Regions from separate parts of the Pseudarthrobacter sp. NCCP-2145 genome, predicted to be linked through region 4. Evidence: riboswitches for the same ligand, from Rfam matches in the RefSeq annotation. Region 4 holds a riboswitch; each other region holds the start of a gene.

Region 1 (7,158 bases), on a different contig from region 4:
GGTGACCATTGCTTCGGGCTGCCGGGCGTGCTCTCGCGCATGGCCCTCGATGCTGTGCCCCACCCGGTCCACCTCCACTATCCGTCCTCCGGCGCGGACGTGGTCCGCGCCCTGGTATCCGTCAGCACCCCGGGTATCGACCTCAGGCTGCACCCGCACGGTGAAGGCGGACCGGTAGCCGAAGGGCTTGACGTCCGTCCCCTCAGGCACCGCATCGAAACCTACGGCTACCGGCTGGCCGAACCGGACGGCCGGACCCTGCTGCCGGAACGCCTGCGCGCGGCAGGGATTGCCGGGCCGGACGCAGGGCGCCTGCAGCGCCAGGGGACCCTGGGCGGGGTGCGGCTCGATGACGTCAGCGTCGCCCGCCCGGGCCAGCGTTTCGCCTTCGTCATGGACACTGCGCCCTGCCCGGGCGCAGAGGAACTTGCCGACGGCGCCGATCTCCTCGTCGCCGAATCGACCTTTGCCGACGACGACGCCGGGCTGGCCGGCCAGTACCGCCACCTCACGGCAGGGCAGGCGGGAGAGCTGGCGGCACATTCCGGCGCCCGGAGCCTGGTGCTCACGCATTTCTCCTCGCGGTATGGCGGCGACGCCGCACTGCTCTCGGCCCAAGCGCGCGCCCGTGCGGGTACTGCTGCGGTCATCGCGGCAGAGGACCTGCAGCGCATCGGCTTTCCCCAGCGGCGGCGCTGGTCCCAAGGCGCCGTGCTGCAGCACGGGCCGCTTACCGCATCGATGCCGAACCCCTCATCCAGCCAAGCCAGCCATGGAGGTCACTCATGAGTGCAGCTTCAGAAGAAGTGTCAGACGTTACTGCGCATGGCAAGGAGCCCACCCTCAAGAGAGTGCTTGGACCCAAGCTCCTCCTGCTGTTCATCGTGGGGGACATCCTCGGCGCCGGCGTCTATGCGGTGACCGGGACCATGGCCGGCACCGTGGGGGGAATCGTCTGGCTGCCGTTCCTGCTGGCCTTCGTGGTGGCCACGCTGACCGCCTTCTCGTACCTTGAACTGGTGACGCAGTATCCCCAGGCGGCGGGGGCTGCGCTGTACACGCATAAGGCGTTCGGCATACACTTCGTCACTTTCCTGGTGGCCTTTGCGGTGGTCTGCTCCGGAATCACCAGCGCGTCCACCTCGGCGAACGTCCTGGCGCAGAACTTTTTTGGCGGCCTTGAGATTAACGGCTGGATGGGCAAACCCGGCCAGGGCGTGATCACCGCGGTTGCCCTTGGATTCATGCTCCTCCTGGCCGCCATCAACCTGCGTGGGGTGGGGGAGAGCGTCAAGTTCAATGTGGTGCTCACGGTGGTGGAGATGGCCGCATTGTGCATTGTGATCGGCGTCGGGTTCTTTGTCATGGCCCAGGGGACCGGAAACCCGGGCGAGATCTTTGTCTTCAACGACTCCCAGGACAAGGGGCTCTTCCTGGCCGTCACCGCAGCCACCTCCATCGCGTTTTTTGCCATGGTGGGCTTCGAGGACTCGGTCAACATGGTGGAAGAGACCCGGAATCCCGAGAAGATCTTTCCCCGCACCATGCTCACCGGCCTGGGCATCGCAGTACTGCTGTACATGCTGGTGGCGGTGTCCGTGGTGAGCGTCCTCTCGCCCACCGAACTCGAGGGCATCCGGGAAGCTGAGGGCGCTGCCCTGCTTGAAGTGGTCCACAAGGGCTCACCGGACTTCCCCATCGACAGGGTCTTCCCCTTCCTGGCAGTCTTCGCGGTCGCCAACACGGCCCTCATCAACATGCTGATGGCCAGCCGGCTGATTTACGGCATGGCCCGCCAGCACGTCCTGCCCGGTGCCTTGGGGAAAGTCCTTCCGGTCCGGCGCACCCCGTGGGCCGGAATTGCCTTCTCCACTGTCCTGGCACTGGGCCTCATCCTGTACGTCACCAGTGATCCCGAAAGCAACATTGTGGCCAACCTGTCCGGCACCACAGCCTTCCTGCTGCTGTGCGTGTTCACTGCGGTCAACGTGGCCTGCCTGGTGCTGCGCCGCAAGCGGGATCCCCACCGCAAGGTCTTCTTCACTTCACCCGGCCCGCTCCCGCTGGTGGCCGCCATGCTCTGCGCTTTCCTGGCCGGGCCGTGGGTGGGCAGGAACATCATCCAGTACCAGATCGCCGGCGGACTGATGGCCATTGGGGTCATCCTGTGGCTTATCACCTGGCTGATCAACCGCAGGACAAACGACGGCGATAGGGTTGATTCATGACTGCAGCAGCAGAATCAACTGTCACCTTCGAGGGACTATTCGCCAGTTCACTCCCGGAACTCGCTGTTCCCTGGCAGGCTGAGGAAGCGCCCGAACCCGGGCTCCTGGTCCTCAACGATGCCCTCGCCGGCGAGCTGGGACTTGCCCCCGAATACCTCAAGACCCCCGAAGGCGTGCGGCTGCTCCTGGGGAACCACGTCCCGGCCGGCGCCACCCCGGTTGCCCAGGCATACGCCGGGCACCAGTTCGGCGGCTACTCGCCGCTGCTCGGCGACGGCCGGGCGCTCCTGCTCGGCGAACTGGTGGACGTTGCCGGGCGCCGCCGGGACATACATCTCAAAGGCTCCGGCCGTACGCCCTTCGCCCGGGCAGGCGACGGCCGCGCCGTCGTCGGCCCCATGCTGCGGGAATACCTCGTCAGCGAGGCAATGCACGCCTTGAACATTCCCACCACCCGGGCCCTGGCCGTTGTGGCCACAGGACGCCCGGTGCGCCGGGACACGATGCTGCCCGGCGCCGTCCTGGCCCGGGTGGCCAGCAGCCATCTCCGGGTGGGCAGCTTCCAATATGCCCGGGCCACGGACAACATGGAGCTCCTGCGCCGGCTGGCGGACCATGCCATCAGCCGGCACTACCCGGCCGCAGCCCGGGCGGAACATCCCTACCTGGAACTGTTCGCCTCCGTGGTGGCCGCCCAGGCCGGGCTGGTGGCCCGGTGGATGCTGGTGGGGTTCGTGCACGGCGTCATGAACACGGACAACATGACCATTTCCGGCGAAACCATCGACTACGGCCCCTGCGCCTTCATGGACGCTTTCAACCCCGGTGCCGTGTACAGCTCCATCGACGTCGGCGGCCGCTACGCCTACGCCAACCAGCCGGTGGTGGCTGAGTGGAACCTTGCGCGGCTGGCGGAGGCCATGCTGCCGCTCTTCCATGAGGACCAGGAACAGGCAGTCGCCCCCGCCGTGGAGGCGCTGGGGAAGTTCCGCAGCCACTACAGCGACGCCTGGTTCAACGGCATGAAGGCAAAGCTTGGTATCAAAGGCGGACCGGCCGGAAGCAAGGAGGGAGACGAGGCATCGGAACTGGTGGACGGGGTAATCGCCCTGCTGAAGGACGGCCCTGTCGATTACACACAGTTCTTCCGGAGCCTGGGCCAGGCTGCCCGGGGCGATGACAGGCCGGCGCGCGGCATGGTCCTGGATCTCGCCGCGTTTGATGCCTGGGCTGGGCGCTGGGCAGCCCTGAAGCCCGACGCCGGGCTGATGGACAGCGTCAATCCGGTGTACATTCCCCGGAACCACCTGGTGGAGGAAGCGCTGGCGGCTGCAACGGAGGGGGACATGGCCCCGTTCAACCGTTTCCTGAATGTGGTGAGGTCCCCGTTCCAGGAACGCCGGGGGCTGGAACGCTACACCGAGGGCCCGCCGGAAGGCTTCGGCGCCTACCGGACCTTCTGCGGCACCTGACCCGGGAAGGCGCCGGCCTCCGGACGGATCCGGAATAAAAAGCGTGGACGCACACAAGGGCGGCAGCCGGGAGAACCCGGCTGCCGCCCTTGTGTGCAGTGGCCTGGCCCTTACGGGCCGGCTGCTGTTGCCGTGGTGACTATGCCACCCGGACGAAGGAAGCGCCGCTGAGCCAGCTGATGGAGTGCACAGCAGTCTGGTTGCCGTTTACGCCGCCGCTGACAACCTGGCCGTCGCCGGCGTACACGCCTACGTGGCCGGCGGTGATCACCAGGTCACCGGGGGCGGGGGTGCCCACGGTGGTGCCGTACTGGTAGAACTGGCCGGGGGCCAGGTCACCAACGGACTTGCCGACGGTGCGCAGGGCCTTCTCCACCATGGCGGTGCAGTCCTGGATCTGGCCAACCTGGCCGTAGGCGTTGGCCAGGATGGCTGCACCGGCGCCGCTGCCCGTGGCTGCAACCGGTGCTGACGCGTAGGACATGTTCATTCCGGTGTTCGCCGGGGCGGCGGCAGCGGTCTGGACAGGAGCCGGTGCCGGTGCTGCAGCCGGTGCTACGTAGGCTGCGACCGGAGCAGAGCCCGCCGCGGGAATCTGGATCTGGTCACCGGGGTAGATGATCGTGGAGACTGAAAGCCCGTTGGCTGACAGGACGTCATTCAGGCTGACACCGTGCATCGACGCGATGGCACCAAGGGTGTCGCCCGATACAACCGTGTGGACGTTGCCGGCCGCTGCGGCGGGGGCTGCAACTGCCGCAGCGGGGGCGGCGGACGCCTGGACGCTAGCGGTCTCGGTGGTGTCCGGACCGTTCACACCGGCGTGGGCCGGGGCGCCGACGCCGAAGGCAATGCCGGAGGCTGCTGCTACGGCGAGAGCCGGACGGCCCAGGGACTTGGCCGAAACAGCCAGTCCCTCGATCACGATGGAGCGGGCCGGGGTTGCGCGGTGACGGGCAGTGGTGGAATTTTTTGACACAGTTGATCGCCTCTCCCATGCCTGCGGGGTGAGCTGTCGGGTTCGGGTTGGAGATACCCGGCCGGTAACAACTCCGAATGGAACGGAGGCGCTATCGACTTAACCCCAAGGCCTTCTGAAGGCCGCGGAAACTTGGTTCCCCCGTCCCTGCCAGCTGGAAAGCGTTGGTTCCCGGGTCAGTGGCAGGGCTCGGCATTCTGACGGGGAATGTCCCGTCTGGGAGGGACACCAGATGACCATAACCCGACTTAGCACCCATTGTCACATTTGGATAACATGCGAGGCGGTTCTCTCGGTTGCGCCATCGACTGGATTTCGCGTGCCATGGGGCTGTGGGTACGGATACAAGGCGCGCCGATTTTGCAGAGAGTGTTTTTTATCACAAAGCGATAAAGGTGGGAGCAGAGACCGCCGGGAAACCTTGTCCGGAGCTGGCTGGGGGAGGAGTATGTTCGGCACCCCCGAGGAGGCAGACCGTGACGCAGCTTGGCAAGTTTGAGAGATACCTGATCGAGGAATTCTTCGATGACTACCGGTCCGGCGCGCTGAGCCAGCGGACCTTTACCCGGCGTGTCGCCTTCATCACCGGCAGCATGGCGGCAGCGTCGGCGGCAATGCTGCTGGTGGGCTGTACCCCCACTGAGGTGCCACGGAGCACAGACCCCATGCCCACCCCGGAACCTTCCCCGACGTCCGCTGCGGGGACCGCGGGGTCGGGTGCGGTGCCCGGGGCCAAAAGCCCGCTCTCCGTCCCGGAGGGGGCGCCAGGATTGACGACGGCGTCCGTTCAGTTTCCGTCCGGCGGCGCCTCCGTTAGTGCCTACCTGGCCAGGCCCGGGCAGGAAGGGCGTGCTCCTGCCGTGCTGATCTGCCATGAGAACCGCGGGCTGACGCCCCATATCGAAGACGTGGCCCGCCGGTTCGCGAAGGAGGGGTACGCGGCCCTCGCGCTCGACCTGCTCAGCCGCGAAGGCGGGACGGCCGGCATGGACCGGGACGCTGTACCCGGCGCCCTCACCCAGGCCGGCGCCCAGCGGCACGTGGCCGACTTCGCCGCAGCACTGGAGTACCTCCGGGCCCAGGACTTCGTGGACGGCGGCCGCGTCGCCATGACCGGCTACTGCTTCGGCGGCGGCATCACCTGGCAGGCGGCCACCGAGCTGGACGGCCTGAAGGCAACAGCGGCGTTTTACGGACCTGCCCCTGACCTGGCCAAAGTGCCGGACATCAAGGCGGCCGTATTCGGGGTCTACGCTGAACTCGATCAACGCATCACCGGGCCCATGCCTGCGCTTAAGGATGCGCTGGCAGCCTCCGGCGTTGTCCACCAGCTCACGGTCTACCCCGGCGTGGACCACGCCTTCCATAACGACACAGGCGACCGCTACAACGGGGCCCAGGCGACGGCCGCATGGAACGACACCCTTGCCTGGTTCGGCCGGCATCTGTAAAGGGCCGGCCCTTCTGCCCTTGCCGCCACCGTAGCTGCCTCCGGTCCATAACGATGTAGAAACGTCCGCCTTCAACCTGAGGGTGAAGGCGGTAGGCTTCCCGACTATGTGCCGGTTCGTTACCAAACCCAGGGCGCGGCTCGCCGCGGCGCTTGTTTCGTGTGCGCTGGTGGGAACCCTATGGCTTACCCCAGCGGGTGCTGCGGAGGTCCCGCCCGGTGATTACCCCTCCTGGGAGGAGGTACAGGACGCGAAAGAGAGCGAAGCCGGGAAAGCCGCGGAAATTGCAAGGATTGGTGGTTTGCTGTCCGCCCTCCAGGACCAGTCCGAGACCACCGGCTCCGTGGCGGTGCAGGCAGCGGCGGAGTATGCGGTGACGGATGCGGCCTTGCAGGCTGCGTCTGCAAGGGTGGAAGCCCTGGCCGCGCAGGCCGCGCAGGCCGACTCCGAGCTGGTCCGGCACAGGAAAGAGCTCGGTGCGCTGGCGGCCCAGTCATACAAGACCGGTGGTACCAACATGGGGTTCTTTGTTGCCCTCGACGCCGTCCAGGGCAACACCGTGCATGGGCTCAACGTGGTGCAGATCGTGGGGGACAAGACCGCCGCGCTCGTGCACAAGGCGCAGGCCGCAGGAAAGATCGCTGCTGCGCTGGCGGCCCAGGAACAGGCTGCGAAGGATGAGCGCGGGCGGCTGTCCCTTGAAGCCGAAGCCAGGCTCACGGAGGCCCGGTCAGCCCAGGACGCCGTGGCCCGCCAGGCTGCGGAGGAGAAGCAGCGCAGCGAGCAGTTAACGGCGCAGCTGGCGTCGCTCAAGGGCACGACGGCGGAGGTGGAGAACGCCTACCGGCAGGGCCAGGCGGCGCTGGCTGCCTACGAGGCATCCCAGGCGGCCAAACGCGCCGCGGCGGAAGAGCAGTCCCGCCGTCAGGCCGACGCAGCTGCCCGGGCCGCGCCGCTGCCCGCCGCCCGGCCTGCGGCACCGGAAGCGCCCCGGCCCGGCGGCCCGGCCCCCGCGCCTGTCAATCCGG
Region 2 (7,158 bases), on a different contig from region 4:
GTGGTGGATGACGAGCCGAGCCTCTCCGAGCTCATGAGCATGGGCCTCCGCATGGCCGGCTGGTCCGTGGCAGTTGCCGCCGACGGTCCCGGGGCAGTGAAAATGGCCAAAGACTTCCGGCCGGATGTCCTGGTCCTTGACGTCATGATCCCCGGTTTCGACGGCGTCGAGGTCCTGGGCAGGATCCGCGCCTTCGCGCCCGAGGTTCCCGCCCTGTTCCTCACCGCAAAGGACGCCGTCCAGGACCGGATCGTTGGCCTCGCGGCCGGCGGGGACGACTACGTCACCAAGCCGTTCAGCATGGAGGAGGTCCTGCTTCGCCTGCACCGCCTGGTCCAGCGGTCGGGCGTGGCCGCGATGGACACCGCCGAGCTGGTGGTGGGAGACCTGGTCCTCAACGTTGACACCCGTGAGGTGACCCGCGCCGGGGAAGAGCTCCAGCTGACGGCCACCCAGTTCGAGCTGCTCCGTTACCTCATGGAAAACCCCAAACGCGTCATCAGCAAAGCGCAGATCCTGGACCGGGTCTGGAACTACGACTTCGGCGGCCAGGCCAACATCGTGGAGCTCTACATTTCCTACCTGCGCAAGAAGGTGGACGCCGTCCACCCGCCGATGATCCACACCGTGCGGGGCGCCGGGTACGTCATCAAGCCGGCGGACTAGGAAAGCGATGGCGTCAGCGCACAGTACGGAGCCGCAGCCCCCGAGCTGGCTGAAGCCCGGCACCTGGCACCTGCGGACCCGCCTTGTCCTCCTGGCCATGACCCTGCTGATCGCCATTTGCGGGGCGGTGGGCGTGGCGAGCTATGCCTCGATGGACGCGTTCCTCACCCGGCAACTCGATGACCAGCTAAGCCAGGCCGCAGACCGTTCCAACGATCCCGGCCGCCCTCCCTCGGGCGGCTTCAACGGCAGGGATCCCCTGGACGCCCGCGGCCAAAGCGTCGGAACCCTCAACGCCCGGATCCTCAACGGCCAGGTCAACAGCGGCGGTTTCCTCACCTCGAATACCACGCGCTCCCCCTTGTCCACGGAGGACAAACAGGTCCTGCTGGCCCTGCCCGCCAACATGCAGCCGGTGGACAGGACACTGTCCACCGGCGATTACCGGCTGCTGGCCATCCAGACCAGCTTTGGTGACGTCCTGGTGACAGGACTTCCCCTGGCCGCCAAGGAAAGCACGCTCGCGTCCCTGGTGTGGACGTTCGTTTTTGTCTCCCTGGGCGGACTTCTCCTGATCGGCCTGGTGGGAACGGTCCTGATCCGCCGCACCATGAAGCCCCTGGAGCAGCTTTCCGAAGTTGCCACCCGCGTTTCACAGCTGCCGCTGGATGCCGGCGAGGTGGCGCTGGCGGTGCGCGTGCCGCCGTCGAACTCCAATCCCGCAACGGAGGTGGGCAGCGTGGGCCACGCGCTGAACCTGATGCTGGACAACGTGGCCAACGCGCTGCAGGCGCGGCAGAAGAGCGAAACCAAGGTCCGGCAGTTCGTGGCGGACGCTTCCCATGAGCTGCGCACGCCGCTGACGGCCATCCGCGGCTATACGGAACTGATGCGGATGACGGAACACTTCACTCCTGACGGGGAAAAGTCGCTGGCCAGGGTGCAAAGCCAGTCCCAGCGGATGACGGCACTGGTGGAGGACCTGCTGCTGCTGGCGCGGCTTGATGAGGGACAGCCTTTGAAGCTCAGCGAGGTGGACCTGAACCAGCTGGTGGTGGAAGGCGTCAGCGACGAAAAGGTCATGGCGCCCGGGCACACCTGGCGGCTGGAGCTCCCCCACGAGCCCGTTGTGGTGAACGGGGATCCGTCCCAGCTGCGGCAGGTGCTGATGAACCTGCTGTCCAACGCGCGCAAGCACACGCCGCCGGGGACCACCGTGGTCACCGGGGTGGGGAAGACGCCGGAGGGTGCCGCGGTGGTAACGGTAACGGACGACGGCGGGGGCATTCCGCCGGAGTTCGTGGACCAGGTCTTCGCACGGTTCGCCCGCGCAGACGCGGCCCGGACAGGCAAGAGCGGCGGGCCTGGCGCATCCGGCACGGAAGGAACCAGCGGCCTGGGGCTTTCCATCGTGGAGTCCATTGTTGAGGCGCACGGGGGCAAGGTCACGGTGACATCACAGCCCGGCCGCACCCGGTTCGTGCTCCAGCTCCCACTGCCGCAAGTTCAGGCGCAAGACGGCGCGCCGCTAGCGTGATCCCTGTTACCAAAATGTGACTTAAGCGCTACACTCCTGTACCGTCGATTGGGTGCGGTTCCCGTTCGGGCCGCATATCCGGATGACGCCAAGCTCTGCCGCTTCCCGGATTCCGCTTGAGCATAGGCAGAGGCGGGGGACCCAACAGTCCCGGGCATTCAACTGCCCTTGGGGTTAAGCCAGCACGTGATTCTTCCGTGTGGCCGGATGCCCTCATCCGAACCCGACAGCTAACTCCGCAGGTGTGAGAGGCGATCCATCATGTCTAAGTTCCTTAGTAAAGCACGCCCGAAACCAGGCCCTGAAGCCCGCGCCCCGCGCACGTCAGGCAAAACCCCGTCCTTCGGCCAGCGCGCTGCCATCCTCGCAGCGTCCGGCGCCCTCCTTGTAGGCGTTGGAGCCGCGGGCCAGGCTACCGACACCGCAGTGCAGGTGGCAGCCACGCAGACTCAGGCGGCTGAGGCACAGTCGAAACTGAGCATCGAAAAGAGCGAAATCCAGGCGAACCCGGCTCCCGCTCCTGCAGCTGAGCCGATCAACGTGGTACCGCAGGCAGCCGAACCGGCCCCTGCTCCCGCCCCCGAGCCCGCACCCGCGCCGGCCCCGGCGCCTGAACCCGCACCGGCACCGGCGCCCGCTCCGGAGCCTGCGCCCGTCGTCGCGGTCAACGACCCCGCAGGGGCACAGGCTTACGCTGCCGGCCAGCTGGCCTCCTACGGCTGGGCCGCCGACCAGATGCAGTGCCTGCAGACCCTGTGGACCAAGGAATCAGACTGGACCACCACGGCCACCAACCCGAGCAGCGGCGCTTACGGCATTGTGCAGTCCCTGCCTGCCGAGAAGATGGCCAGCGCGGGCGCCGACTACCTCACCAATTACCGTACGCAGATCAACTGGGGCCTGAACTACATCCAGGAGCGCTACCAGTCCCCGTGTGGAGCCCTGAACTTCCACTACGCCAACAACTGGTACTAAACCGAAGCAGCGTGCCCCTCGCGGTCCAGTGCGTCCCGGCCCGGGATGTACTGGACTGCCCACCGGTTCCCGTCAGGATCGGCGAAGTACACAAAATGGCCCCAGTCCTGCACGTCCACATCGCTGACCTCCACCCCGTTGGCCTTCAGCTGAGCGTGGGCGGCCTGGATGTCATTGACCACGAGCTGCAGGTTTGACCCTGTGCCTGGAGGCGCGTCCGTGAGCCCTTCCCCAATGCAGATGGAGCAGGCAGACCCTGGCGGGGTCAGCTGCACGAACCTGATGGAGTCGCTGGGCCGCTCGTCGAAATCGGCGTTGAAGCCCACTTTGTTGACGTAGAAGTCTTTGGCGCGGTCCACATCGGACACGGGCACAAAAACGAGTTCCAGTTTCCAGTCCATGCGCACAGGCTAAGCCTTGTGTTGGGAAGCGGGAAAGGCTTGAGTCCTAGCCTGCGATGCCGTACAGGCGGTCGCCTGCGTCGCCCAGGCCCGGAACGATGTAGGACTTTTCGTTGAGCTTCTCGTCGATGGACGCCAGGACAATGGTGACGTTTGCACCGGAGAGTTCTTCCTCCAGCTTGGCCAGGCCCTCCGGCGCGGCGAGCAGGCAGATGCACGTGACATCCGAGGCGCCGCGCTTGAACAGGAACTTGATGGCTTCGCGCAGTGTTCCGCCGGTGGCAAGCATGGGATCCAGCACGAAGATCTGCCGGTCGGTGAGATCCTCGGGGAGGCGCTCGGCGTAGGTGATGATGTCCAGGGTTTCCTCGTCACGGGCCATGCCCAGGAAGCCCACTTCAGCGGTTGGGACCAACTTGGTCATGCCCTCCAGCATGCCCAGGCCTGCCCGAAGGATGGGAACCACCAGCGGGGTGGGCTTGGTGAACGCGGTGCCCACGGTCGTGCTGACGGGGGTTTCGATGGTGACGGGCTCGGTGCGGACTTCTCGCGTGGCCTCATAGGCAAGGAGGGTCACCAGTTCCTCCGTCAGCTGCCGGAAAACCGGGGACGGAGTGTTCTTGTCCCGCAGGACGGTGAGCTTATGGGCGACCAGCGGGTGGTCCACAACGAGAGTGCGCATGGGTCAAAACTATCACCCGGCCGCCGGGCCGCTCGCCTGCCGTCCGCCGCCCGTGCCCGACTGGGAAGCGCCGTCGTCGACCCTTGGCGGGGCACCGCCGCCGTTCGCCGTCGGGGCGGTACCGGTGGTGCTTTCCGCGTCTCCGGAGTGGTCCTCGCGCAGGACCGGATGTTCGAAGGTGGGTGCCGGGCCCGCGTGTTCGCGCCGCCGCATCACATGGAACAGCCTGTGGGCCAGGATCACGATGCCCACCCACGCCAGCCCCAGGAACCAGCCCGCCATCACGTCCGTCATCCAGTGGTGCCCCAGGAAGACCCGGCTCAGGCCCATGGCGATAATGAAGATCGTCCCCACGGTGATGGCCGCAATCCTGGCCCAGAGCACCTGGAACTGCAGGCACATGAGGTAGATCAGGACCCCGATCACCACGGTGGTGTTCAGGGTGTGGCCGCTGGGAAACGACGGCGAGGTCTCGAAGGGCGGGACGGCCTCGGAGTGGTCAGGACGGGTCCTGCCGACAAGCCGCTTGCCCAGGGTGGTGGCCAGGGTGGAGACCAGGGCTGCCCCGCCCACCAGGACAATGGGCCGCCATGTCCTGCTCAGGAAGGTCAGCCAGGCTGTGAGGATGCTCGCCAGGATGGGCATGCCGATCCCGCCGCCGACGTTGGTGAATCCTGTGGCGAAGGCGTCCATCTCCGGGTTCCGCAAGGACTGTGAGTATTCCAGCGCAGGAATATCAAGGCTGGCCAGGCCTTCCTCGTCCACGACATCCGAGTAGACCTCGGCACCCAGGAGTGCCATGGCGATCACCAGCGTCCCGCCGATGATCATGGTCAGCCACAAGGCGGCGTACGGCTTGATCCACTTGTCCACGCGGTCTCGGACTGTGCTCACTGTGCCTCCCGGCGGATGTGCGTCACGGGCTCTGGGTATCCTTCGAAACTATCATTGAGCCATGGTCTCCGCAGATAAGAAACACCACGCGTGGATGGGCCTTGCCCTCGCCGAGGCCCGGCGCGCCCTCGATACCGAGGACGTGCCCATCGGAGCGGTGGTGATTGGGCCCGACGGCTCCGTGCTGGGTTCCGGGCGGAACCAGCGGGAGGAGCTGGGCGACCCCACCGCGCACGCCGAGGTGGTTGCCATCCGCGAGGCGGCGGAACGGCTGCGCCAGGTTTCCCTGCTCGACGGCGGCAGCGGAGACGGCTGGCGGCTCGCCGACTGCACGCTGGTGGTGACCCTTGAACCCTGTGCCATGTGCGCCGGCGCGATTGTCCTGGCACGAATCCCCCGGGTGGTCTTCGGCGCCTGGGACGAGAAGGCAGGAGCTGCGGGGTCGGTGTTCGATGTGCTCCGTGAGCGGCGCCTGAACCATTGGGTTGAGGTGTATCCGGGCGTGCGCGAGGCCGAGTGCGCCGCCTTGCTGCGTGAGTTCTTCGCCGGGCACCGCTCGCGGCTCTGATTCATGCCCCAGGCTGTCAGCGTCACCCCCTGATTGCGGCCAGCACGTGGGCCGCTGGCTGTTCCCAGCCCGGCAGGACGCCTCGTGCCTCCAGGGCCCGTGCCCGCCAGGCATCCCGGGTCCCGGCATCTTCCAGCCAGCGCGGAAGTGCCTGGGCCAGCAGGGCGGGATTTGCAGGATCATCATCCGCCGGGAAGGCTACCTTCGCTCCCGGAACCGCGCCGCCGTCGTCGTCCTTCCCCGCCATTCCCAGGCGCAAGGCCTCGACGGCGCCCGTGCCATCGCGCACCACCACGGGGATCCCCCGGGCGAGTGATTCGGTGACCACCATGCCGAACGCCTCGGCACGGAACACCAGGAGGCTGAGGTCCGCCCCACGCCATTCGTTTTCCAGTGCTTCACCGGCCAGCTCACCGGTGAACTGGATCCGCCCGTCCATTCCGTGCATTTCTACTGCGGCTTTAACCTTTTGTGCGTAATCCCCGTCTGCCTGGTCTGACCCGACAAACGACGCTGTCCACTCAAGGTCCTGGAGCAGTGCCAGCGCGGAGACCGTGAGCAGCTGGTCCTTATTGGGCAGGAGCGCGGCCACTATGACCATGTGGGGCGGCGCGGACCCCTCGGCCAACGGCGCAGGGTCGGTGCCTGGGAGTGCGACCTTGAGCCCATGGAGTCCGTGGCGTTCTTCCAGGACTTTGCGGGCCCATGTGCTGGTGCACACCACACCGGTGGCAGCCCGGAGGGACCGTGCTTCACGCTCGTGATGTGCCGGGGCAGGCATATGTACCAGCACCCATGTTTGTCGTCCGGCCTTGGCCGCGAATTCGAGCTCATCCGGCGTGCCCATGGCGATGAGCCCGTCGACAATGGTCACGGTATCCGGTTGTTCCGCTTCGCTCCCCGTTTCCCACGCCCCGAGGAGGCTGCCCAGCCGGCGTCGGGCGTGGGCACTGGCGTAGGGCCAGGAGCCTTCGACGGGGAGCACCTCCACGTCCACTCCCAGGACCTTCAGCCCCTGCACCAGCCGCGCGTTGTAGATGTTTCCCCCGGAATGATGGTGGATGTTGCCCGGAACCAGCAGGCGGATGCGGTCCATGGGATCAGGCGGCTGGAAGGTCCAGCGAGTAGGTGGCCCAGGCGTCCGGGTTCTCGCGCAGGGTGACGTCAATCCCGGCGAGCTGGCCGCCGTCGTCGTCATCCTTCAGCTTTTCCGCCACGGACGTGGCAACGTACTCCGCCAGCGCTTCCGTGGTGCTGAGCTTGCCCGCGAAATCGGGGTGCTCGTCCAGGTTCCGGTAGTTCAGGCCTGCCAGAACCTCCTCGATCATGGTCCCCGCCGCGCCGATGTCCAGCACGATCGCGTCGTCGTTGAGCGTCCGACGGCGGAAGCTCACCTCCGCGACAAACGTTGCCCCGTGCAGGGCCTGGGCCGGCC
Region 3 (7,158 bases), on a different contig from region 4:
CGTGGTGGTGACGGCCGGCTTTTCGAAGGTGATGGCGATGGTGGAAGCGGCGGAGATCGGCGCCTCGACGGAGGACTCAACTTCCAGGGTGGACGCCGGAGCGGAGTCGCGCTGGACGCTGGAGTCTGCCGCGTTTGCGGCGATGCCGCTGGTCAGCACCAGGCCGGAAGCGGCAGCAATAACCGCTGCCTGGCGGCCCATGCCACCGGCGTTGCCGCCGACAGCCTTGGCGATTACTGCGATTGAGTTGGTCTTGGTGACTTCGGCGCGATGCCGTGCGGTGGCACGAGTAGTCATCAGTTCTCTCTTTCGTTTTCCTCAGGCCGTTGTGGGCACCAAGGGGTTTGGGCGTGCCGGCATCTTGGGGGTACGCCGGCACGCCCCGAACGGGGATGTGGTGTTTGCGGAACGCGTGATGGAGCAAAGAAATAGTTCTTGGGCCCGAAGGCCCAAGAACTATTTGTTAATGGTGAAGAAGGCGGAGCTTCCGGTGGCGGCCACCGAGTGAAGCAGCGTGCCCTGGGACGGGTTGAGAGCGCTGATCATCATGCCGTTGCCGACGTAGATGCCTACGTGCGCGCCACCGTTCTGCATGACCAGGTCACCCGGCTGCGGGGTGGAGGTGGGCGTCATTGCCGTCCAGGCGTTGACGCGCGGGATGCTGATGCCGGCCTGGGCGTACACCCACTGCGTGAAGCCGGAGCAGTCCCAGCCGTTGGGGGTGGTGCCACCCCAGACGTAGGGACGGCCGATGCCAGTGTACGCAAGTGCGGCAATGCCGGAGGTGGAGGCCGAGGAAACCGTTTCGGCAAGCTTCTCAGCTTCAGCTTCGGGAGCTGATGCGGTGGAGGCCGTCCGAGTTCCGGCAGCAGTCCGGCTCTCGGAATCGGTCGACTGTACCCGCACAGGTGCCGGCTTCGGAGCGGCGGTGGTCTTCACCACGGGACGCTCGAAGGAGACGGTGGCGGTGGGTGCTGCAGTCACCGCGAGGGCGGACTGGGCAGACCCGGACTCGGTGGAAGCGGAAACGCCAGCGGTAGTGTCCGCGGCGCTGGCAGGCAGGCCCATGCTGAGGATGAGACCGGAAGCGGCTGCGATAACGGCAGCCTGGCGACCTACTGTCCCGGCATTGGCACTAACAGCCTTGGACACGGTGTCCAAGGGGTTGGTACGAACCGTTTGCGCACGGTGGCGCGCAGAATGATGGCGTGAAGACACGAAGGTAGCCTCTCCCAATGCCTGCGAGGTGAGCTGTCGGATTCGGATGGGAGTCACCCGGCCACTCCGCTTCCAAGGAAGCTTTGCGACTTAACCCCAAGGCCTTCGCTGAAGCAAAGACCAAAATTGGTTCCCCCGCCCCTGCCAGACGATGAAATGCGAACGGACCTTGAGCGGTGGCAGAGCTAGGCAATCCGCACAAGAGCGTCAACTTCGGAAAAGTTGACGCGAGTTAGACGGTACAGCAGTTTTCGTTGAATGTCACATTCAGGTCACGGCGGGTCATGATGATTCGATAGCCGTCCCTCATTTGACTACAGCCAGCCCGTGGGATCGACGACTTCGCCGTTGACCTGGACCTCGAAGTGGAGGTGGCAGCCTGTTGAAGCACCCGTGGTGCCGCTGAGCGCCAGGACATCGCCCCGGGAGACCGTCTGGCCCTCGGTGACACTGAAGGACGAGAGGTGGTTGTATGTGGTCTCCAGGCCGTTGCCGTGGTCCACGACAACGCGGTTTCCACCGCCGTACTGGTGCCACCCGACGAACGTCACGGTGCCGGCTGCGGCTGCCAGGACCGAGGTGCCGCACTGGGCCACGTAGTCCTGGCCGCGATGGAAGTCACCGGAGCCGCCGGTGATCGGGCTGACCCGGTAGCCGAACGGGGAGGCAGTGGACAGCGCGGCCAACGGGGCTCCGAGGCTTCCGGCCGAGGCTGCGCGGGACACGGAACCGGCGGACTGCGCGCTGAGCAGCTGCTTCAGCTTGCCGTCGGGATCCGCCTGGGTCACCACGGCAGAGCGGCTGAAGTCGATCTGCGCGCCGGCCTCGGCGGATACCTGTGGCTGCGGGGTAACAGCCGAGGCTGCCACGGGGGTGACGCTGCCTGCATTGTCGGTGGCCATGACGGGGCTGGTTGCCGGAACGGTCACGGTCAGCACCAGGCCGGTGGCAGCCAGCGCGATTCCGGCTTTCTGGCCAATACCGCTGGCGGAGGCAAATTCTGTGATCTGCCGGAAGGGACCTCGACGGCGGCGTGCATCACGGTGCGGATCGCGGGGGCGTTCCGTGGTGATGACCTCGACAACGCGCGGCGTTGGAACGGGGGCGGCCGCGCGGCGGCGCCCCTTGGGGGTCTGCATGGACAAGAAGGGTTCCTCTCTGGAAAGCCTGCGAAGTTAGCTGTCGGATTCGGGTCAGAGAGTTCACAGACCCGGTCCGCCTGGGCAAGCTCGGCACAGAGGTATCCCTGGAAGGATCCAACGCTGGAAGAGGCTTGCTGCTGACGGACTTCACCCCAAGGCAGTCCCCCGTCTGCCGGTTGTGGTTCCCCCGCCTCTGCCAGTAATGACTCGTGCACCTGATCCGCTGGCAGAGCTCGGCTCCGGATCAGGTAACGCTTTAGTATCTACGCTTGGGTTTAACTATAGGGCCAGAAGTCCCAAAGTAACAATTCCGTTATCTTTGGCTAATCCGTCCCGGCCGGGGTAGTACGCGGGTTTACCGGACGGCAACGAAGACGTGGGCTGCGACTTCGGGCGGCAACTCCAGGGCGCCCTCTATGCCGGGCACGCGGACCGAAATGTAGTCTCCCACCCGCTCCAGCGAGACCGCAGCCCCGGGACGGATGCCGCCCTCGTCGAGCTGGACCAGCAGTTCCGGCTCCACCTGGATCGGCTCAGCCAGGCGGCTTACGGTTACCTCCGACGCCGGGCCATAGGACTTCATTGCCTCCAGCAGGCTGACGGCCCCGTCCGCGAATCCTTGCGATGCCTGGCCGCCGAGGGCCGCCAGGCCGGGGATGGGATTGCCGTACGGGGACTCCGTGGGGTGGTCAAGCAGCTCGTAGATGCGCCGCTCCACGCGTTCGCTCATGACATGCTCCCAGCGGCAGGCCTCGTCATGGACGTAGGCCCAGTCCAGGCCGATCACGTCTGCCAGAAGCCGCTCCGCCAGCCGGTGCTTCCGCATCACCTCGGTAGCGCGCTTCCGGCCCACTTCGGTGAGTTCGAGGTGCCGGTCGCCCGAGACAACCACCAAGCCGTCCCGCTCCATCCTGCCTATGGTCTGGGAAACCGTGGGGCCTGAGTGCCGCAGGCGCTCGGCGATCCGGGCGCGGAGGGCCACGATGTTCTCTTCCTCAAGCTCCAAGATGGTCCGAAGGTACATCTCCGTAGTGTCGATCAGATCCGTCATCCAGCTCAGCTCCTCGAGCGCAGTACCTTGCGTTGTCCCACCGTATCGCCTTCCGCGCGACGTAGTCCGTTGGAAAGCTTAGCCTATTTTGACTTTGTCCGAATAGTTGGCGGCCGTCACAACAGGCCGTCTCAATGTCTGGACTATGACGGTGCCGGTTCCCGCACCAACGCCGGTTCAGGCAGAATGAGGAGGGCCGGAGTTGCAGTCACAGCCGACTGTCCGCCAAGCAACCACCCGTCCGGACCCTAGCCGCGTCCACGCCGAAATTGGAGCACCTGTGAGCGAAAACAGCATCACTATTCCCGCCGACCTCCTGCCCAAGGACGGACGGTTCGGCGCCGGCCCGTCAAAGGTCCGGCAGGAGCAGATCGATGCGCTGTCCGCTGCGTCGAAAACCATCCTGGGAACCTCGCACCGGCAGGCTCCGGTGAAGAACCTGGTGGGGTCGGTGCGCGAGGGCCTCAGCCAGTTCTTCCGGGCACCCGAGGGCTATGAGGTGGTTCTTGGCGTCGGCGGTTCCACTGCGTTCTGGGACATCGCCAGCTTCGGCCTGGTGGAGAAGAAGGCCCAGCACCTCTCCTTCGGTGAGTTCGGGTCCAAATTCGCGGCCGCCACCAACAAGGCGCCCTTCCTGGACGCCTCCTCCATCATCAAGTCCGAACCAGGTACCCGCCCGGCCGCCCAGGCCGAAGCGGGCGTTGATACCTACGCCTGGCCCCAGAACGAGACCTCCACGGGCGTCTCCGCCCCCGTGAAGCGCGTGGCAGGTGCGGACGAGGGCGCACTGGTGCTGGTTGACGCGACGTCAGCAGCCGGCGGCCTGGACGTGGACGTGGCGGAGAGCGACGTCTACTACTTCGCCCCGCAGAAAAACTTTGCCTCCGACGGTGGACTCTGGCTTGGCCTGTTCTCCCCCGCCGCGCTTGACCGCGCGGCCCGCATCAAGGCCACCGGCCGCTGGATCCCCGATTTCCTCGACCTGCAGACCGCAATCGACAACTCACGGCTAAACCAGACCTACAACACGCCGTCGCTGTCCACCCTGGTGACCCTGGATGCGCAGGTCCAGTGGCTGAACGCCAACGGCGGCCTGGACTTTGCCTCGGCACGCACTGCCGATTCCGCCGGCCGGATCTACAGCTGGGCCGAATCTTCCGAGTTCGCCACCCCGTTCGTCACCAACCCGGATGAGCGCTCCAACGTCATTGCCACCATCGATTTTGACGAGTCTGTGGACGCAGCCATGGTGGCAAAGGTGCTGCGGGCCAACGGCGTCGTGGACACCGAGCCCTACCGCAAGCTCGGCCGCAACCAGCTGCGCATCGCCACTTTCGTGGCCATCGAACCGGACGACGTTTCCGCACTGCTGGCCAGCATCGACTTCGTGGTGGGCAAGCTGCGCAAGTAGCGGGCTCCAGCAGCAGTCCGCGCTGCGGCTCAGTGGCCCAAAGCAGCGCACCCAGAAGCAAAGAGCGTTAATTACGACGGCGCCGCCCGGGGTTAGTTCCGGGCGGCGCCTTTGTGTAAGTCGTGGGGAAGTGTGCCGTGGGGTGCGGCGTGCCCTAAGGCGTGGCGGCGTCGTCTTCTGCGGGCTCCGAGGACGGACCAGGGGCAACCTCAGGGGCCTCGACGGCGGGCTCTGAAACGGCAGGCCCTGATACGGCATCCCGGGCGGCGTCATCCGCTTCGCCTTCTGCGGGCACAGCCACCTGCCCGCCAGCTTCCGGTTCCGCTGCCAGGACCTGGTCCTGCTCCGGCTCCGGCTCCTGGTCCTGCTCATCCTCGGGCCGGACTCGTTCAGCCCACGGCACCCATTCCGGGGCAAGGATCGAATCTTCCGACGGCAGCAGGCCGAGCTCGCTGACGGTCACAACCTTCGAGCGGGAGTTGCGGGTCAGCACCGCGTACCACTGCCAGCCCAGGTATCCGGGCAGCCTGGATTCGAACAGGTGCGTCACCAGGCGGTCGCCTTCGCTTTTAGCCCCCAGGTGCCGGCCAATGGTAGGTGCAGGCGTGATGTCCTCCACAGCGGCACGCGCGGTGTCCACCGCGGCAGCGAGGAAGGCATCAGGCTTCCCTGTCCGCCACACCGGGACACCCGCGCGGCGCTTGGACGCCGCCTTGGCCACCGCAGCGGCGGGGCCGGCAGCGGCCGTGCCACCCGCCGTCGTGCCGTCCTGTTCCGGCACAGCTGGGACCGGCTGTTCAGCTTCCGGGTTCATAAGTGCCTAAACGTCCAGCTCGTCGGCAACCTTACGCAGGGCAGCGGCGATGGCCTTGCCCTTGTTGCCTTCCGGGTACTTGCCTGCCGAGAGCGTCCCGGACAGGTTGTCCAGGACAGTCACCAGGTCCTGGACAAGGGGGGCGAGGTCCTTGGCGCTGGGCCGCTTTGCCTTGGCGATGGAAGGTGTCTTGTCCAGCACACGCAGGCCCAGGGCCTGCGCGCCCTTCCGGCCGTCAGCCACACCGAACTCAACCCGGGTGCCGGCCTTAAGCTCTGTTACGCCCTCGGGCAGCGACGATTTGGGCAGGAATACCTCCTGGCCGTCCTCGCCCGCGAGGAAACCAAAGCCCTTGTCCTTGTCATACCACTTGACCTTGCCGGTAGGCACGTAATCAACCTTCTTCGTTCTGCGTCTTCTGACACGGCCGCCCGCCACCGCATCCGCATTGCTGTGCGGGTTTAGGGTATGGCGGCTGCAGGCCGTGTTGGTCTATCCCCCAAGGTTATCCTGCCCACTGCCCTATTCCCGCTTTTACCTGCCTTGCGGAGGCATTCCGGGGCTCCGTGCGGCAGCGTTCACGCCCGGGGCTGCGGGAGCTGTAGCGTTACGTTTATGACTCCCTCGCGTTACCGGCGTGCCCTGATGATCACCGCCGCAGCTGTCGCCGTGCTCTCTTTGGTGGCAGTAGGCACCGTGATGGCTTTGGCCTTCGCCGGGTCAGTGGCCCCCGCCTGGGTCACGTACTCGGCGCTGTACGGCCTGCCGGTCGCGTTCCTCCTGATGCTTTTCCTGGTTCTGGACAGCGTTGCAGGGCGGCGCCGGGCAGGAAAGGCTGACCGGCGGTAACGTTGGACTGATGTCCCTCATTCGCGCGTTGAGCAAGGAGCTGGAGGCACGCAGCGACGATTCACTGCGTGCGCTGTTCGACGCCCGGCCGGACCTCATCTCACCCCCCGTCCCCGACTTCGGCGCCCTCGCGGCGCGGGCCAGTGCCAGGCTCAGCGTGCAGCGTGCTCTGGAACGGCTCAACAGGCCGCAGATGCAGGTCCTCGAAACACTCCACCTGTGCACCAACACGGATACCGGGCACAGCGCCTCCGCGGCCGGACTCCGCAAAATGATTCCGGGATCGTCGGGGGCCGCGGTTGAACGGATCCTGCATTCGCTGCAGGACCTGGCGCTGGTGCACCGCGCTGAACCTCCCCACGGCACCCCGGAGTCCGCGGCAAAACAGCGCCACTACCTCCCGGTGGGCTCCTTGAAGGACGTGGTGGGGATCTATCCCGCCGGGCTGGGCAGGAGCTACACGGAACTGGTCCGGCTCCAGCCCGCCTTCGCGCAGCGCGTGGTGCAGCTTGTCTCCGAGCTGCACCGCAGCGGCGTGGCCATCCATGACGCCACCACTCCCATGGAGGCGGCGCTGGCGCTGCAGCACTGGACCTCCTCCCCTGAGTCCCTCAACAGCATCCTGTCCACGGCGCCGGAGCGGACGACGGCGTTGCTCGCCAGGTTCCGCAAC
Region 4 (7,158 bases):
CAAGGCCAGGGAGGAGAACCGGCGAAGGACCGCGGCTGTGTCCTTGCCCAGGGCTGTTCCGGCGGCGGCGAGGGCGATCAGTCCGCCGAACCAGAGGCACACCCCGACCAGGTGAAGGCCCAGGGAATTGGTGGCCTGTTCGTGGTCGGTGCCGCTGGAGGCATGGCCGATAAGGATGACGGGCACCAGTCCTGCGATCGCCAGCAGCGCGGCCGCGGCCAGGGGCCCGGGAGAACGGGCGCCGAACACCACTGTTGCCACCACCGCTGCGATGATCACGACCGACAGCCAGGCGCTTCCACTGGGCAGTTCTGTCATATAGGCGACAAGGCCCGCGGAAAATTCGGGGCTGCCGGAGACCGGGACGCCGGCGATGTCGGCGAAGCCCAGGACCAGGACCGCCAGCGCCGAGAAGGTCCAGATGATGCTGGTGGCCGAAACCAGGACCATGATCCGGGTAAAGGCGGGGTGCTCAGCGCCTGTTGTCGGGCCCTGCTCGTCATGGCGTGTCCTTGACGCCCGGCCTGAGCTTCTCAGGGTGGGCGGGATAATGAAAGCGGCAAAGACGAGTCCGCCGATCGTTGCCGCCGCCGCGAGGTTGTGCACCGTCTGTGCCAGGCCGTATCCCCACTGGACCAGCGCCCCGGGGTCCCGGGTCTCGGCCGGAAGAGTTCCCCTGCCGTAGGCGGTCGCGGCCAGAACCACCACCAGGGCGATTGCGCAGGCGGCTGCCAGCCAGACCGGCCGGGGTGAGACAGCGGGCCTCTCCTGTGAAGTGGAGACTTTGAGCGCCACAATACGTCCTAACCTGGTCCTGGCCCCTACGGAAGGGTGGGGATGGAGCGCGAAACGAAGCACAGCGCGCGACACCAGATTATCTGTAGAGTTGTTCACACGTTAAACGTGCGTGTCAAGGCGTGCACTCCCCCGGCGCCGCGGGCCTCCTGCACTTGCCGCACGTAACCGGGGGAACTCGAAGCTTTAGCGCGTAAAGGTAGCCTAGATGGATGATGCAGATTCCCCCCCGGGTCCCCGCCGGGCCGGAGTGTTCGGTCCGGCTCGTCGACGCAGAAAAAGTCGGCGCGGTCAGATCCAGGATGCCAGGAGATTCGGACGTAACCGACTTGGCGGTGATTTTCGGGCTGCTCTCGGACCCTGGCCGGGTCAGAATCCTGATCGCCCTTCTCGAAGGAGAAATGTGCGTCTGCGACCTGGCAGCAACTACCGGGCTGAGCGAGTCCGGCGTCTCCCACGCCCTGCGCCTGCTGCGCGGGCCGCGGGTTGTTCAGGTGCGCCGCTCGGGCAGGATGGCCTACTACTCTCTGGCGGATTCGCACGTCCGCATGCTCCTCGATCTCGGCTTGACGCACGTTGGGCATACAGGCAAGGACCGGTTGCGCATGGTCGAAGGCGGCCAGGCACCCTGACAGGGGCGGGCCTGCCCGCACAGTGCGACAGCCGGTGCTGCCATGTCTGAGCCCGAGATCACCGGTCCGGTCTGGCTTCCGTCGCTGCCGCCCTCGCTTCCTGAATACCTGGCGCCGAACCTGCAGCCGGTACCGCTGATCCCTGCCCTGACGTTGCTGGCCGCGGCGCTTTACCTGGCAGGGGCGATCCGTCTGTGGCGGCAGGGCCGGGGCTGGTCCGTGGTGCGGACCTGTTCCTTCCTGGTCGGCTGCCTGGCCATCATCGTGGTCATGGGAGCCGGCATCGAAGGGTACGGACTGCGGATGTTCTCCATCTTTATGTTCCAGCAACTGACCCTGATGATGGCCGTTCCGCCGCTGCTGGTCATCGGATCACCAGGAACACTGCTGTTGCGGGCAACACCCCACGGCAGGCTGGGCCGCCGCGTCCTCCAAGCCGCGCTATGGGGCCTGCGTTCCCGATGGGGACGCGTTGCTATTCACCCGGCCTTCATGGTCCCGCTGTTCCTGCTCAGCTTTTACGGCGTGTACTTCTCCGGTCTGGCGGACCTGCTGCTGCCAAACTGGTACGGCCACGTCGGCCTGGAACTGCTGTTCCTGATCTCCGGGATCCTCTTCACCGTGCCGTTGATTTCCGCTGACCCGCTGCCGAGCCGCCAAACCCACTTCGGACGGATGATCGATATCTTCGCGGAGATGCCGTTGCACGCGTTCTTCGGGGTGGTCATCATGATGGCCACCACTCCCATGGTTAAATTCTTCGCCGCGCCGCCTGCGAGCTGGAACATCAACCCCATGACGGACCAGGGCGTAGCCGGCGGATTGGCATGGTCCTACGGGGAATTACCCGGAGTGCTTCTGCTGATGTTCATCCTGGTCCGCTGGCAGCGTGAGGAAGCCAGATCCAACGCCAGAATTGAGCGGGCCGAGCTCACCGGAGGAACCCCGGAGCTGGACGCCTACAACAGCTACCTGCAGCAGCTGGCAGACAGACCTGAACCCCGTCGCCGATAAAGGGCCCGGTCAACTTGACCCGCGGGCCTGGTCATATGAAGATATCTGCAGATGAATTTTACGAAGCGTAGAACTGCGCCTTCCTTGCTGCTGTTATCAGATTGTGATAATTAGGTTTTCTTAGGTAACGTTAGTTCAGGCTTTCCTGTATTGAGCCCTCGACGCCGCACGCTCAGCCCCGCCGGCGGTGTCAGATCCGAACATGAACGGCGGGGGCGGAGGACCCACAAACGGCAGCTTGCTGCCTTGGGGTGAAGACGCACACTGTGCCGGGCCACGAGGGCCGGCTCCACGGGGCGTCCGGGCTTTCTCCTTGGCCCGAACCCGACAGCTAACTTCGCAGGCGACCCGAAAGGATTCCGCTGTGCCCTCCTCCCTCCATGGCCGCCGCCGCGCTCTGCCCAGTGACCGCTCCCGGCGCCGCGCCGGTGCTGCCAGAACTGCGCGCCGCGCCGTCCGTCCCGTGGCCCCGTCCCCGCGCCCTGTCTGGCTTCCCGGGGCCTCCGCTTTTGCCGCCGTCGTGATGCTTGCAGCCGGCATACCCGCCGCGCATGCCGGGCTTATTGCCGCCGGCACCGTTCCCGCCGCCGAGCCGGCCGCTGTGGAGGCAGCCCCGGCCATAACAGCGCAGGAACAGGCGGTCATCACTTATCCGCGCACTGACGTCGGGACCCGTCCGGCCGAACGGCCTGAGACGCCCGCGCCTGCCGCAACAGGATCCACCGCCGGGACCCCCTCCGCAGTTCCTTCCGCTGCAGCGGCGGCACCGCCAACGGTTGTGCCCGTGGATACCACCCTGGGCGCTCCGCTGGCCAGCATGTCCATTTCCTCTCCGTTCGGGTTCCGGACGAGCCCGATCACGGGCGCGTCCGGTGAATTGCATACCGGGCTGGATCTGGTGGCTTCGTGCCAGACGGCAGTGTTCACGGCCGGCTCGGGGACCGTCGTGGAAGCTGGATGGTCCCAGAACGGCGGCGGAAACCGCATCGTTGTCGATCATGGCAATGGGATGAAAAGCACGTACAACCATCTGTCCTCAATAGAGGTCTCCGTCGGTTCTGTGGTGGCCAAGGGCCAGCGGCTCGGCGGGGCCGGAACAACCGGAAACTCCACCGGATGCCACCTGCACTTCGAAATCGTCCGCGACGGCGTGACGGTGGATCCCCAGGGCTGGCTCCGGCCGTGACCCTCATGGAACCGGGCGACCAGGCGCCGGCAACGTCACCAATGCACCGGAAGCGGCTTTGGGCTGTTTTCTTCATAGTAGTGGCCCTCACCGCGCTGGGCTTCTTCGCTTTGGGCCGGCTTTCCGCGGCGCCCGCACTCGTCCCGGACTCCGGCCCGGACGCCGGATTTGCCCGGGATATGCAGACCCATCATGCCCAGGCGGTGGAGATGGCAATGCTGATTCGGGACAAGTCCGACCACCCCGAGGTCCGGGCGGTCGCCTACGACATCGCCACCGCGCAGCAGCATCAGAACGGGCAGATGTTCGCTTGGCTGCAGGACTGGGGACTGTCCCCGGCCGGGACAGCGCCGCCGATGGCCTGGATGACGGCAGATGGTACTCATGACGGGGCCGGAGCCGCGCATGGTGCCCAGGGGTCCGGCCCTGAAGGTGCCATGGAAGGCATGGCGACCCCGGAACAGATGCAGGCGCTGCGGGAAGCTTCAGGTGCGGAGGCCGATCGTCTGTTCGTTGATTTGATGATCCGCCACCATCAAGGAGGCGTCGCCATGGCCACCGCCGGTACCCGGCTGGCGGAAACCTCAAAGGTCCGGGACTTCGCTGCCCGTATCCTCGAAGCACAGACAGCTGAAATCACGGCCCTTGAAGAACTCCGAAGCCGACTCTGATCGCCCCAAAAAAGAGAGTGAGACCGCCGATGACCGGAAAACCAAAAGCCGGTGAGGACCGCAAAGCGCTCCTGGCAGCAGTGCAGGCCAAACAGCGGGCCGCTGACAGACGGCGGGCCTGGCTGATCTACGGCACCGGCGCGGCCGTCGTCCTCGCAATCATTGCCGCGGTGACCTTTGTCCTCGTAGGGGAGGTGCAGCAGCGCGAACAGCTCAATGCAGCGGCCGCACGGCCGATCGAGGGCGAGCAGGACTATCCGGACCAATCCAGGAACCACACCAGCCAGGCAGTCAATTATCCACAGACTCCGGCCACCGGCGGGGACCATGCGCCGGTCTGGACGAACTGCGGGATCTACACGGCCCCCGTTGAACAGACCCGGGCAGTGCATTCCCTCGAACACGGGGCCGTGTGGCTCACCTACCGCCCCGACCTTGCCCCGGACGAGCTCGCCGAACTGACCGCTTTGGCCGGCAAGCAGGACTACCTCCTGCTCAGCCCGGTAGCCGAACAAGCCTCCCCGGTTGTGGCAACAGCCTGGGGAAAACAGCTTGCCGTGGACAGCGGCAGCGACGAACGTCTGGCACCGTTTATTAAGAAATACCGGCAAGGCCCGCAGGCACCTGAGCCCGGGGCCGTTTGTTCCGGCGGCGTGCAGGGCTGACCTTGCTGCCGAACAAGGACCGGACGCCCCGGGCCTACGGATTCCTGCTGTCCTGGCGGTGGCTGGGCATCCTGGGCATGGCCGTTCTGTTCGCAGCGGCCTGCATGGGGCTGGGTAACTGGCAGATGGACCGGCGGAACCAGGCGGTCACCGAAATCCGCCGCGTCCAGCAGAACTACGACAAGCCGCCCGTGCCCTACGAAGAAGCCAGCCGCTACTTTGACGACCCGGACCCGGACGCCAAGTGGACCACGGTATCTGTCAGGGGCCAGTACATCGCCAACGACCAGCGGATCGTCCGGAACCGGCCCAACTACTCGGCCGCCGGATACGAGGTTCTGGTCCCGTTCCGGCTGGTTTCCGGTGAAACGATCATCATCAACCGGGGCTGGGTTCCCATCGGGAACAATCGGCCAGGCTACCCTGATACGGTTCCTGCACCGCCCCCCGGAACTGTCGCAGCAGTGGTGCGGATCAAACCATCAGAGGCCGACGTGGACCGGAGTGCTCCCGAAGGGCAACTGGCCAGCATTGACCTGGCCTCCTATGCGCGCCAGCTCGAATACCCGGTCAAGACCGGCAGTTATGGGCTCATGGCCTCCGAATCACCCCCGCCGGAGCTTGCCCCTCAGCAACTCGCCCCACCCAAGGTGCAGGAAGGATCCAACCTGTCCTACGCAATGCAGTGGATTACCTTCGGAGTGCTGGCCTTCGTCGGGTTCGGCTATGTAGCGCGGCAGCAGGCCCGCATCGGCCGGGAGGAACGTGAAGCTGCGGAACCGTCCGAACCTGGACAGCAGGCCAGCCCACAGGGCAAACCACGGCGCCCACGCTCCGATGACGAGGAAGATGCTCTTCTGGATGCCATGGGCCTCTAACAGAAAAGGCCAGCCACGTGTGGAGTTCCTGACTGCCAGCCTCCGTCGGACGGGTGGATCCGCTGCAGGGGCGACGACCGGACCATGGGCGGTCGTTTGCTCCGCTTGGCATCAAGGACTGAGCCCCCGGCCCTTGATCATCCTTCCACCAAAGCGACGGCTCACTGGCTGCCTACAGGGTGGGCGGCGCGGCAGTGGATAAGCCCGTCGTTTCTGACCTGACCGTTGCCGCCCAGGCCTACTTGAAGCTCCTCTACACCGCCGGTGAATGGTCGGAAGCGCCGGTCACTGTTGGATTACTGGCGGACCGGCTGGGCCTCAGTATGTCCACGGTCTCGGAGGGCATTGCAAAACTCGCGCGGCGGGATCTTGTCACACACGCCAAGTACAGCAGCGTCAGCCTCACGCCCAATGGGCGGCTGTATGCGCTGGTCATGGTCCGCCGACACCGGCTCCTGGAAACCTTCCTGGTGCAGACCCTTGGATACACCTGGGACGAAATCCACGACGAGGCCGCAAAGCTCGAACACGCGGCCTCCGAACACCTGATCGCCACAATGGATGAACTCCTGGAACACCCGTCCGCTGACCCTCACGGCGATCCCATCCCCACAGCCGACGGACAGATGCGCCGGCCCGGAGCCAGCCAGCTGACCGCCGCGCAGCCAGGACAAAACGCGGTTATTTGCCGGGTCTCGGACGCGGACCCGAAGTTGCTGCGTTATTTTTCCGCCCTTGGCCTCACCCCCGGTACCGAGCTCACCATCAGGGAGCGGAAGCCCTTCGCGGCAGGGACAACCTTCCACGTGACCCGCAGCGGGCAGGACATCACGCTCGGAACCGAAGCGACGGACGCGGTGTGGGTGGTCCCTGCCAGCAGCGGGGATTCCGCGTCCGGGTAAGCCCGGCTGTCCGATCAGGCTTGCCGGTGATGGTGAGAACGCAGGTCAGCCATGATCAATGTCGCGTTGGTCAGCGACTGTCGGTTGTCCCGAAATCTCCTTCACCGGACCCTACCGATACGGGTGGGCAGTACTGTCCCCAAATTTGGTGGTCGACAAAATGGAACTGAAGCCCTTAGATTGCGGTACCGACCGGTATGCACGGCCGTGGAAATGACGGCACTTCCCATCAGGCGGCCAACACTTGCCCGATCCGAAAAGGAGTTCTGGCATGTCCCCATGTGACGCCCCCAAACCGGCACGGCGGATGGCCCACTTTTACACGGTCAAAACGGCCTCCGGGGCGCTGGGCATCAGTGAAGCAGAAGTTTTGAAGATGCTGGAGAGTGGTGAGCTCCGCGGTCTCCGGCTCGTG

Evidence for each region. A riboswitch is a leader RNA that binds a small molecule or an ion and turns the genes downstream of it on or off. The one in region 4 is predicted to bind cyclic di-AMP.
Region 1: it holds a riboswitch for cyclic di-AMP, as region 4 does, so the genes downstream of both, NFU08_RS20370 (LysM peptidoglycan-binding domain-containing protein) here and NFU08_RS06040 (M23 family metallopeptidase) in region 4, are expected to answer to the same signal.
Region 2: it holds a riboswitch for cyclic di-AMP, as region 4 does, so the genes downstream of both, NFU08_RS07055 (hypothetical protein) here and NFU08_RS06040 (M23 family metallopeptidase) in region 4, are expected to answer to the same signal.
Region 3: it holds a riboswitch for cyclic di-AMP, as region 4 does, so the genes downstream of both, NFU08_RS20460 (M23 family metallopeptidase) here and NFU08_RS06040 (M23 family metallopeptidase) in region 4, are expected to answer to the same signal.

The regions. Positions count from the first base shown of each region.
Region 1 is NZ_BRCG01000036.1:60-7,217, reverse strand. It holds gene NFU08_RS20385 (ribonuclease Z) at 1-789, shown strand, start outside; gene NFU08_RS20380 (APC family permease) at 786-2,228, shown strand; gene NFU08_RS20375 (YdiU family protein) at 2,225-3,700, shown strand; gene NFU08_RS20370 (LysM peptidoglycan-binding domain-containing protein) at 3,840-4,679, opposite strand; cyclic di-AMP (ydaO/yuaA leader) riboswitch at 4,683-4,884, opposite strand; gene NFU08_RS20365 (dienelactone hydrolase family protein) at 5,156-6,130, shown strand; partial or broken gene NFU08_RS20360 (lytic transglycosylase domain-containing protein) at 6,432-7,158, shown strand, end outside.
Region 2 is NZ_BRCG01000006.1:101,453-108,610, forward strand. It holds gene NFU08_RS07045 (response regulator transcription factor) at 1-666, shown strand, start outside; gene NFU08_RS07050 (cell wall metabolism sensor histidine kinase WalK) at 674-2,203, shown strand; cyclic di-AMP (ydaO/yuaA leader) riboswitch at 2,297-2,459, shown strand; gene NFU08_RS07055 (hypothetical protein) at 2,465-3,178, shown strand; gene NFU08_RS07060 (glyoxalase superfamily protein) at 3,175-3,579, opposite strand; gene upp (uracil phosphoribosyltransferase) at 3,626-4,261, opposite strand; gene NFU08_RS07070 (phosphatase PAP2 family protein) at 4,274-5,155, opposite strand; gene tadA (tRNA adenosine(34) deaminase TadA) at 5,217-5,723, shown strand; gene NFU08_RS07080 (glycosyltransferase family 4 protein) at 5,746-6,819, opposite strand; gene NFU08_RS07085 (6-carboxytetrahydropterin synthase) at 6,824-7,158, opposite strand, start outside.
Region 3 is NZ_BRCG01000037.1:1,405-8,562, forward strand. It holds gene NFU08_RS20450 (NlpC/P60 family protein) at 1-297, opposite strand, end outside; gene NFU08_RS20455 (C40 family peptidase) at 457-1,152, opposite strand; cyclic di-AMP (ydaO/yuaA leader) riboswitch at 1,223-1,396, opposite strand; gene NFU08_RS20460 (M23 family metallopeptidase) at 1,533-2,357, opposite strand; cyclic di-AMP (ydaO/yuaA leader) riboswitch at 2,368-2,609, opposite strand; gene NFU08_RS20465 (metal-dependent transcriptional regulator) at 2,716-3,411, opposite strand; gene serC (phosphoserine transaminase) at 3,692-4,822, shown strand; gene NFU08_RS20475 (DUF3027 domain-containing protein) at 4,977-5,636, opposite strand; gene NFU08_RS20480 (cold-shock protein) at 5,643-6,026, opposite strand; gene NFU08_RS20485 (hypothetical protein) at 6,252-6,485, shown strand; gene NFU08_RS20490 (helicase-associated domain-containing protein) at 6,496-7,158, shown strand, end outside.
Region 4 is NZ_BRCG01000005.1:109,302-116,459, reverse strand. It holds gene NFU08_RS06055 (cytochrome c oxidase assembly protein) at 1-795, opposite strand, end outside; gene NFU08_RS06050 (helix-turn-helix transcriptional regulator) at 1,008-1,427, shown strand; gene NFU08_RS06045 (cytochrome c oxidase assembly protein) at 1,470-2,441, shown strand; cyclic di-AMP (ydaO/yuaA leader) riboswitch at 2,620-2,801, shown strand; gene NFU08_RS06040 (M23 family metallopeptidase) at 2,806-3,627, shown strand; gene NFU08_RS06035 (DUF305 domain-containing protein) at 3,633-4,298, shown strand; gene NFU08_RS06030 (DUF3105 domain-containing protein) at 4,328-4,963, shown strand; gene NFU08_RS06025 (SURF1 family protein) at 5,041-5,841, shown strand; gene NFU08_RS06020 (metal-dependent transcriptional regulator) at 6,036-6,743, shown strand.